3 regions of the Romboutsia sp. 1001713B170131_170501_G6 genome follow, and region 3 is predicted to be linked to each of the others. Evidence: riboswitches for the same ligand, from Rfam matches in the RefSeq annotation. Region 3 holds a riboswitch; each other region holds the start of a gene.
The links. Region 3 has a riboswitch for thiamine pyrophosphate ahead of thiD (bifunctional hydroxymethylpyrimidine kinase/phosphomethylpyrimidine kinase). Riboswitches for the same ligand answer to the same signal wherever they lie in the genome.

Region 1 (3,290 bases), on a different contig from region 3:
TCGCCATTTTTATAGGGTCGCCTGCACTAGCTATTGCAGTGTTTACAAGTACTGCTGCTGCCCCCATTTCCATAGCTTCCATAGCTTGAGATGGTTTTCCAATTCCTGCATCTACTATTATTGGTATATCTAATTCTTCTATCATTATTTTTATCATTTCTTTCATTTTAAGTCCCCTATTAGAACCTATTGGTGCCCCCAGTGGCATAACTGCTGCTGCCCCTGCTTCTATTAACCTTTTTCCTGCATATAAATCTGGGCTCATATATGGAAGAACTACAAATCCTTCATCAGCAAGTGTTTTAGTTGCTTTTATAGTTTCTTCATTATCGGGTAATAAGTACTTTGTATCACTTATTACTTCTATTTTTATAAAGTTTCCACATCCCATTTTTCTAGCTATTCTTGCTATCCTAACAGCTTCCATATGATTAGTCGCTCCTGATGTATTAGGAAGTATCGTCATATTGTTAGGTATATGTGATAGTATATTTTCTTCTGTATTGTCTAAGTCTACTCTTCTTAATGCCATAGTTATTATTTCACTGCTACTTGACTCTATCACTCTTGGTAACATATCATTTGAACTATATTTTCCCGTTCCTATTAAAAGTCTACTATTAAACTCATGTCCATTTAATATTAATTTATCCATTTTTATCCCCCATCTAATCTTATTTGTCTTCTATCAATATTTTTGTTGCTAAATTAGCCATGTGATTAGCACATATAGCCACCCTTGGTGCCATAAGCCCATCACCTTCTTTAGCTTCATTTATCTCATCTCCACATATATAAAATTTGTCTCTAATTTTTCTTGTTTTTATTATGTTAGAATCATAATATCCTGCCATTCCAGATGAGGATATTAAATATTTATCTCTCATTTTAGTTAAAATGTTATTTGCAATTTCTGCTTTGTACTTTGGATTATCAAAAGCCTCTATTATTATATCTACGTTTCCAAATTCATGTATATTTGCTGAATCTATTATTTTGTTTATAGTTTTAACTTCTATAAATGGATTAATATTTTCTATATTATTTTTAAGTGCCTCGGTTTTATATTTTCCTATATCACTTATAAAATATTGTTGTCTATTTAAATTAGATGGTTCTACTATATCAAAGTCTGCTAATATTAATGTTCCTACGCCTATCCTAGCTAAAGATATAGCTATATTTGAACCCAATCCACCAATACCTAATATTGCTACTTTTCCATTTTTTAATTTGTAGTGAACATTTGGAGTATGTCTGCTAACCATAAGATTTTCTAATTCTTCAAATTTTGGAATTTCACCCCTTTTTATTAATGTAACTCTATCATTTTCATATAATTCTAAATCTACACATGCATCTACTGGATGACCATTTAATATTATTATCTCTGCATCTTTTTTATATTTTTCTTTAACTTTATCTACTGTAACTATATCTTCATCAATATTTACAAGTAGTTCATTTATAAAAAGTTGCATCTTATCCCCCTCCAACAAACCTTATGACTTCTATAACATCTTCTTCTCTTAGTATATAGCTATCGTATTGATTATTTTCAATTATGTTTAAATTTATCTCTACTACTACTCTATCTTTTTTTACCCCAATATCTTCTAATAATTTTGATATTGTCATACCTGATTTAAATTCAAACTCTTTCCCATTTACCTTCACTTACATTTCCTCCTTTTAAGGATTATCTTTTATAAGATATAAAAATAATTATATAAATTTAACTTTAATGGCATTAAAAAAGCACTCTCTTTTTATAGAGAGCGCCTTATTTAACTAAAAATCTAGGTACATTAAAATATACGAGCTTCCCTACGTAAGAATTATCTTAATCAGGTTCTTAGAGTCTGAAAGTTATGGCTTTACTTCTCAGCTATCCAATCATAGCTCCCCTAGCTTTTATTTATTTTTACAAGTTGAGTGTAGCACAATGTATTTTCATAATCAACAAATTATTAGTTTATAAATAAACTATATATATATTTATTATACGAATTTTATTTAATTTCCCTATTAAATTAGTTAGATTTCTTATGTATAATAATTATATAGTTATTCAATAATTTCAATATACTTTGAATTATTCTATAAATTAATTCTTATAAAAAATTCGGAGGCGAAAAAAATTGATTTCAAAAGATACAAAGTACTTTTTTGTAGTACTAATACTTTTTTGTATAATTGGATTTACAGTAACTATATCTACAACACAACTCAATATTTTAATATATGGTTCTCCTATTTTTATGTTATTTTATGCACTTTCAGGGTATTCTCCTGCTTTAGCTGGATTAATTACCGCTAAAAAGTTTTTGTCTAAAGATGAATTTGATAGATTTTTAAGGAACTGTATAAATGCAAACAGGAGTTTAAAGGAATATTTATATGTTATTATTGCCACTTTAATACTTTGGACCGTTCCATATATAGTAGTTGAAATATTTAGAGGATATGGTGCCTTACTAAAATCTCCACTAATATTTTTAAGTTGGTTAACTCCTATAATGATATTTGGGGGAGGATTAGAGGAAATAGGATGGAGAGGTTTTTTACTTCCTAAATTACTAAAGAAATATTCTCCTTTTAAAAGTTCTCTAATAATAGGTGTTATTTGGTCCTTATGGCATCTACCTTTATGGTTTGTAGTTGGTACACCACAACAACATACTAATTTTATTCCATTTGCTCTTAGTTGTATTGCTTCATCTTTTGTACTTACTTACATATACATGGAAACTAATAGCATTTGGCTTTGTATATTATTTCATGCTTTAGATAATGCTTGTTCTTATGTATTTGAGTATGATGTGGATTTACATATAATTATAGCTCTAGCAACTTGTCTAGCTGGTTTTATTATATTTTATATATCAAAAAAATGTATAAAACTAAAATCTAAATAATTCAAGTTATGTTAATAATAATAAGCTATTTTTTAATAATAAAAAACGTATTGAAAATTTCAATACGTTTTTATTATTAAATGTTTATGGTATTACACTTGTTCTATAAGGCCATATCCATCATGTCTTTTATATACAATACTTGTTTCATTTGTTTCTATATTTCTAAATACAAAGAATTGATGTCCTAATAAATTCATTTGAACAATTGCATCTTCTGGAGTTATTGGCTTGTCCATTTTAAATTGCTTTCTTCTTTTTATTACATCGTCATCTAAATCTATTTCTTCATATTCCTCTATATTATCAAATCTTATACTTTCATTTTTTCTATTTCTTCTTATCATTTGTGTTTTATATTTTCTAAGCTGT
Region 2 (3,290 bases), on a different contig from region 3:
TCAAGATGTATATTATATTTTTTATAAACAGAATGAGGATAAAATGCATACGCTACCTCATTTTTTTCTGCTAATTCCATAAACTTATCTGGTATTAATGCCCCTAAGGATAATGATGCTAGTCTTATTTTTTCATCTGCATTTATCTTTTTGGTATCCATAAGTAATTCAAAATCTGGATGAAATACACTTAAATATACAGCCCCTGCACCTTGCCTTGCTCCCATCTGGTTAAAGTAGGTAAATGACTGTTCTAGCATTTTTGCAACCCCTACCACACCACCAGCTGCACCTTCTATATCCTTAATAGGGTCTCCCGAAGCTCTTAATCTTGATAAGTTAAGCGCTACTCCACCACCTATTTTTGATAGATGATTTGATGATGATATTGCATATGATATACCTTCTGTACTATCTTCTATAGATATCAAAAAGCACGATACCATTTCTCCTGCCCTAGCTCTACCTGCATTTAAAAATGTAGGTGTTGCTGGTTGAAATTCTTGTTTTATTAGCTTTTCTGCTAATTTTTTTACTAAGTTTTTATCACCATTTCCAAGTGCTAAAGATACTATTAGTACTTTATCATTATAGCTTTCTAATATTTCCTTATTATCATTTGTTTTAAGTGCATAGTTTTGATAAAACTTATTTGCACTCATATATGAGTTAAATTTAAATCCATAGTTTTTTATAATTCTTTCTATTTCTTTTATAAAGTCTATATCATATTTTTCTATTACTTCTTTAGAATAGTAATTATTTTCTATTAAATATTCTAACCGTTCTTCAAGACTATTAAATATCTTTGTTCTAGGTTTTATATATTCATTTATATAACTGTATAATGCTTCTTTATCTTTTTCTAATTGATATTTTCCTTCTTTATTTTTTATTATGACTTGATTATTTAGTTCTATCCAGTTCATTTTTCCCACCTTTTATTTAATGTTTTTCTAATCATTATCTACCACTTATAGATATAATATTTAAACCTAATACTATATATTGTATATACACCAATAAAAGTATTCTTAATCTATTATTATATTTTATTTTTTTTATTCTTTTTAATATATAGTTTTTTCAACACATATGGCATTGATTTTTTTATAATTACTATATATATTTACAAATAATATTTATTATGGTATTCTTAAATTAAGTGGGAACTTATATTTTATATAAGTATTACGCTAGCCCAAATAAAGGCACCTATCTTTTGATAGGTGCCTTTCCGTTTTTATAAGTATAAAAAATTTCTTTACAATACATAAATAAAGAACTACAATGTTTTTGAAAAGATATCTAACTAACTAGGGGTGCCTTTTGGGCTGAGAAATGATAAATTCATTAACCCTTCGAACCTGATGTAGTTTATACTACCGTAGGAAAGTTACTTTTGTGTTTATTAATAGCTATAAAACAAATATAGTCTATTTATTAATACATATTTTAAGAAGCTTTGCCTTATGGTAAGGCTTTTTTTATTTATTAAAATATAATAAGGGGGATTTTAATATTATGTATACTACTCAAATGGATGCTGCTAAAAAGGGGATAATTACTAAAGAAATGGAAATAGTAGCAAAAAAAGAAAATATGGATGTTAATATTTTGAGAGAGCTAATATCTAAAGGTAAAGTAGCAATACCTGCTAATAAAAATCATAAATCTTTAAATCCTGAAGGTGTAGGCGAAAAACTAAGAACTAAAATAAATGTAAATTTGGGTATATCAAAAGATTGTTGTGATATTGATGAAGAAATGAAAAAGGTTAATTTAGCATTAGATATGAAAGCTGAAGCTATAATGGACTTAAGTTCTTTTGGTAAAACCAAAGAATTTAGAAAAAAACTTATATCATCTTCTAATGCTATGATAGGAACTGTTCCTATATACGATGCTGTTGGTTTTTACGATAAAGAATTAAAAGATATAACTGCTAAAGAATTTTTAGATGTAGTAAGAAATCATGCAAATGATGGTGCAGACTTCGTTACTGTACATGCTGGTATAAACAAAGAAACTGCATCTGTTTTTAAAAGAAACAAAAGACTTACTAATATAGTATCTAGAGGTGGTTCTTTAATGTATGCTTGGATGGAGCTTAATCAACGTGAGAACCCTTTTTATGAATACTTTGATGAATTACTTGATATATGCGAAGAATATGACTTAACATTAAGCCTTGGAGATGCTCTAAGACCTGGGTCTATAAATGACTCTTCAGATGCTTGTCAAATAAAAGAATTGATGATATTAGGTGAACTTACTCTAAGAGCATGGAAACGAAATGTTCAAGTAATAATAGAAGGTCCTGGACATATGTCATTAGATGAAATCGAGGCTAATATGTTACTTGAAAAGAAACTTTGTCATGGTGCACCATTTTATGTGCTAGGTCCTATAGTTACAGATATAGCTCCTGGATATGATCATATAACAAGTGCTATTGGAGGTGCCTTAGCTGCTAGTTATGGAGCTGACTTTTTATGTTATGTAACTCCAGCAGAACATTTAAGGCTACCTAACTTAGATGATGTTAAAGAAGGTATTATAGCTACTAAAATAGCTGCTCATGCTGCAGATATCGCAAAGAAAATTCCTAAATCTAGAGATATAGATAATCAAATGAGTAAAGCTAGGCAAGAGCTTAATTGGGAGAAAATGTTTGAACTTGCTATTGACCCACAAAAAGCTAGAAGATATAGAAACGAGTCAACTCCTAAACATGATGATAGCTGTACAATGTGCGGTAAGATGTGTTCTATGAGAAATATGAATAAAATAATGAGTGGTAAAGACTTAAATTTATTAAGAGAAGATAATTAGTTACATACTTAATTTAATATTATAAATATCTATTATATTCTTTGCATAACTAAGTTTCATCATATTTTAATGATTTACAAAAGAATACATAAAGTGGTATACTGTCCTTTATAAATATATATTTTGGGAGGAATATTAATGGCATTTATAATATTAATATTAGGTTTTATTTTCCTTATAAAGGGTGCTGACATATTTGTCGATGGTGCTGCTTCAATTGCTAGAAAATTTAATGTTCCAGCTATGGTTATAGGTCTTACTATAGTAGCTATGGGTACATCTGCACCTGAAGCCGCAGTAAGTATTACATCATCATTAGCAGGACAAAATGATATGAGTGTTGCTAACATCGTAGGCTCTAACTTTTTTAACATACTTGTAGTGTTAGGTGTATCTGCAGTAATTGCAAAGTTACCAGTTCAAAAAGATACTATAAAAAAAGATACTCCATTTTT
Region 3 (3,290 bases):
ACTTTTCCAGTTGCACAAACTACACATTCTAATTTATTGGCAATCTTTTTTATAGCTTCATCAATATTTTTGTCATCATCAAAAGAGTCAACACCCTTACCTTTAACATCAAATCCACCTATATATTTTATTTCAGCTATGTTTCCTTTTATTGCAGTGAATTTTACTTCATTTAATAATCTCTCTACAAAATTTGCCCTAGTTTTTGTAGCAAATACTCCTACTGGGTCAAGTATAACAGGTTTATTGTACTTATTGGCCATTTTACCTGCTTGTAAAAATAATTCTAAGTTAGAAGATTTCATAGTACCTATATTTATAACTACTGAACTTGCTACCTGAACTATTTCTTCTACTTCCTCATATGAAAAACTCATTAAAGGACTTGCTCCTAGTGCTAATGTTATGTTAGCACAATCATTTATAGTAACTTCATTAGTATAATGAAGCACCAATGGATTAACTTCTTTTACTTTATTTATTAAACTATACATATTCTATCCCCCTAAATATTAGTTTTGTAAGTTTTCTATTTCATAAAAATGATGAACTGGTCCTACTCCATTTCCTATATCAAAACTATATCTTATTGCATTAGTTATATACTCTTTACTTCTTTTTACACTTTCACATATATCATATCCTAAGGCTAAGTGTGCAGTTATTGCTGAAGATAGTGTGCATCCTGTTCCATGTGTGTTTTTTCTATTCAGCCTTTCACTCTTATATACTTCAAATACATCTTTACCTATAAGTATATCTACAGCATCACCGTCTAGGTGTCCCCCCTTCATAAGCACAAACTTTGGCCCTAATTCTAGTATTTTTTGACCTGCTAATTTCATGTCCTCAACTGAATTTATTTTAATACCTGTTATTTCTTCTGCTTCTGGTGTATTTGGTGTTATTATGTAAGCCATTGGTATAAGATAATCTATCATACTTTTTTTTGCTTCTGGCTTAAGTAATGAATATCCACTCTTTGAAATCATTACCGGATCAATTACTAAATTTTCTGGCTTATACTTATCTAAAGTTTTTGCTATTTCTTTTATTATTTCTTCACTAGATACCATACCTATTTTTAAAGCTTTTGGACGTATATCATCAAATACAACTTCTATCTGTTTTTTAATTATCTCTTTACTTAAGTCTTCTACCATAAATACACCTTTAGTGTTTTGGGCTGTTATAGCTGTTATAACACTCATACCATAAGTTCCTATTGCACTAAATGTTTTTAAATCAGCTTGTACACCCGCTCCACCAGATGAATCTGAACCTGCTATTGTCAGTGTAGGTACTTTGTAATTTCTCATATGATTCTCTCCCTTTTATTTATTAAATATTTAATTTGCTAAAGCTTGTTATCTTCTCAATTAACTTCAATATCATATATTTTTGCAATTAAAAAGCTATACCCCAACATTGGAATATAGCCTTAATTTCTAATTTAATATATAATATAATAATATATTATCAAGCTTTCCTACGCTGGTATTATCCAGATCAGGTACAAGGGTTAACATTTCGTCTCTCAGCCTTTCGGCACCCCTAGCAAATATTTTATTTTATATTTATAGTATATTTCTATACTTCAAATAAATCAACTTTAATTATAATTTATAAAATGTTCTGTATATTTATACATATTACTATTTATTTAATACCCATTAATATATAAAACTAACAATAATATTTTGTATTAATAAATAATATTATTAGTATTAATTATAACTATATGATATTATTTATTAATATGGAAAATATAAATAAATAATCCGCTTCGGTCAAATCCGTTGCTCAAATTATAAAGATATTAAGAGGTAATATATAATGAATTTTAAAGAACTTGGAATTAGCGAAGAAATCGTAAATGTACTTAAAAATAAGGGGATAACTTCTCCCACACCTATACAAAGTGAAAGTATTGGATTTATTAAATCTGGAAAAGACGTTATAGCAGAAGCTCAAACTGGTACTGGAAAAACCCTAGCTTTTTTGCTTCCTATATTTGAAAATATAAATCCAAAAGCTAGCTATGTTCAATCGCTTATCTTATCACCAACAAGAGAGTTGGCTATTCAAATAACTGAACAAGCTATGGAACTTTCAAAAGGTAAAAATATAAATGTATTATCTGCTTATGGTGGAAAAGATATAGCAGGTCAATTAAAAAAATTAAAAGGGGATATACATCTTATAATAGCTACACCTGGAAGACTCTTAGACCATTTAGATAGAAAAACTGTAAACCTTAGTAAATTAAAAACTTTTGTTCTAGATGAAGCTGATCAAATGTTATTTATGGGATTTAAAAATGAAGTTGAGGCTATATTAAAAGAAGTTCCTAAAAAGCGTCAAACTTTATGTTTTTCAGCAACTATGAACTCACAAGTTAAAAAATTAGCTTATAGATATATGACAGATCCTGTTGTTGTATCTATAGAAAAAGAAGAAATAACTCTTGAAAATATAAATCAAGAAGTTGTAGAAACTACAGATAGAAGAAAACAAGATGCACTATGTTCTGTTCTTGATAAAGATAATCCTTTTTTAGCTATAATATTTTGTAGAACTAAAAGAAGAGTAGATGCTTTAGATGAAGCACTTTGCCAAAGAGGTTATAATTGTGCTAAACTTCACAGCGATATTCCTCAATCAAAGCGTGAAAGAATTATGAAATCTTTTAGAAATGCAGATATACAATATCTTATAGCTACTGATGTTGCATCTAGAGGTATTGATGTTACTGGTGTTACTCATGTATATAACTATGATATACCAGAAACTTCAGAAGACTACATACATCGTATAGGTAGAACTGGTAGAGCTGGGGAAAAGGGCTATACTTGTCTATTTGTTGCTCCAAAGGATGAAAAGTATTTAGAGCAAATAGAAAATGATATAAAATATTCTATACCAAGAAGAGAAATAGATAATAATTAAAAATAGCATATAATAGTAATGTACATTTATATAAAAATGCCTAAAGGAGATATCTCCTCTAGGCATTTTTATTCTTTATTTTCTATATCTTTACTTTCTAATTCTTCTTTAGTTAATATCTTTTTTCTAGATATAAGCATATTGCACTCCATGCAATAATAATTAATAGTACCTCATCCATCTAGTACATCTAGTTTAGATTTACAATTTGGACAATAATAATCTTTATTCATAATGTCACTTCCTTAATGTTTGTTATAAATATTATTTTACTAATTGTATAAAAACAATTCAACAGTTTATCGTTAAATAATTATCATTTTATACAACCTATAAAGATA

Region 1: another riboswitch for thiamine pyrophosphate. It lies ahead of thiS (sulfur carrier protein ThiS); the one in region 3 lies ahead of thiD (bifunctional hydroxymethylpyrimidine kinase/phosphomethylpyrimidine kinase).
Region 2: another riboswitch for thiamine pyrophosphate. It lies ahead of thiC (phosphomethylpyrimidine synthase ThiC); the one in region 3 lies ahead of thiD (bifunctional hydroxymethylpyrimidine kinase/phosphomethylpyrimidine kinase).

What each region holds. Positions count from the first base shown of each region.
Region 1 is NZ_JADPFC010000003.1:34,415-37,704, forward strand. Features, by position in the region: gene I4U89_RS08915 (thiazole synthase) at 1-655, opposite strand, end outside; gene thiF (sulfur carrier protein ThiS adenylyltransferase ThiF) at 675-1,481, opposite strand; gene thiS (sulfur carrier protein ThiS) at 1,483-1,677, opposite strand; TPP riboswitch at 1,808-1,919, opposite strand; gene I4U89_RS08930 (CPBP family intramembrane glutamic endopeptidase) at 2,142-2,918, shown strand; gene hpf (ribosome hibernation-promoting factor, HPF/YfiA family) at 3,011-3,290, opposite strand, start outside.
Region 2 is NZ_JADPFC010000004.1:233,714-237,003, forward strand. Features, by position in the region: gene nrdE (class 1b ribonucleoside-diphosphate reductase subunit alpha) at 1-929, opposite strand, end outside; TPP riboswitch at 1,309-1,411, shown strand; gene thiC (phosphomethylpyrimidine synthase ThiC) at 1,522-2,835, shown strand; gene I4U89_RS11205 (calcium/sodium antiporter) at 2,974-3,290, shown strand, end outside.
Region 3 is NZ_JADPFC010000001.1:377,044-380,333, reverse strand. Features, by position in the region: gene thiM (hydroxyethylthiazole kinase) at 1-494, opposite strand, end outside; gene thiD (bifunctional hydroxymethylpyrimidine kinase/phosphomethylpyrimidine kinase) at 513-1,319, opposite strand; TPP riboswitch at 1,470-1,566, opposite strand; gene I4U89_RS01850 (DEAD/DEAH box helicase) at 1,837-2,949, shown strand.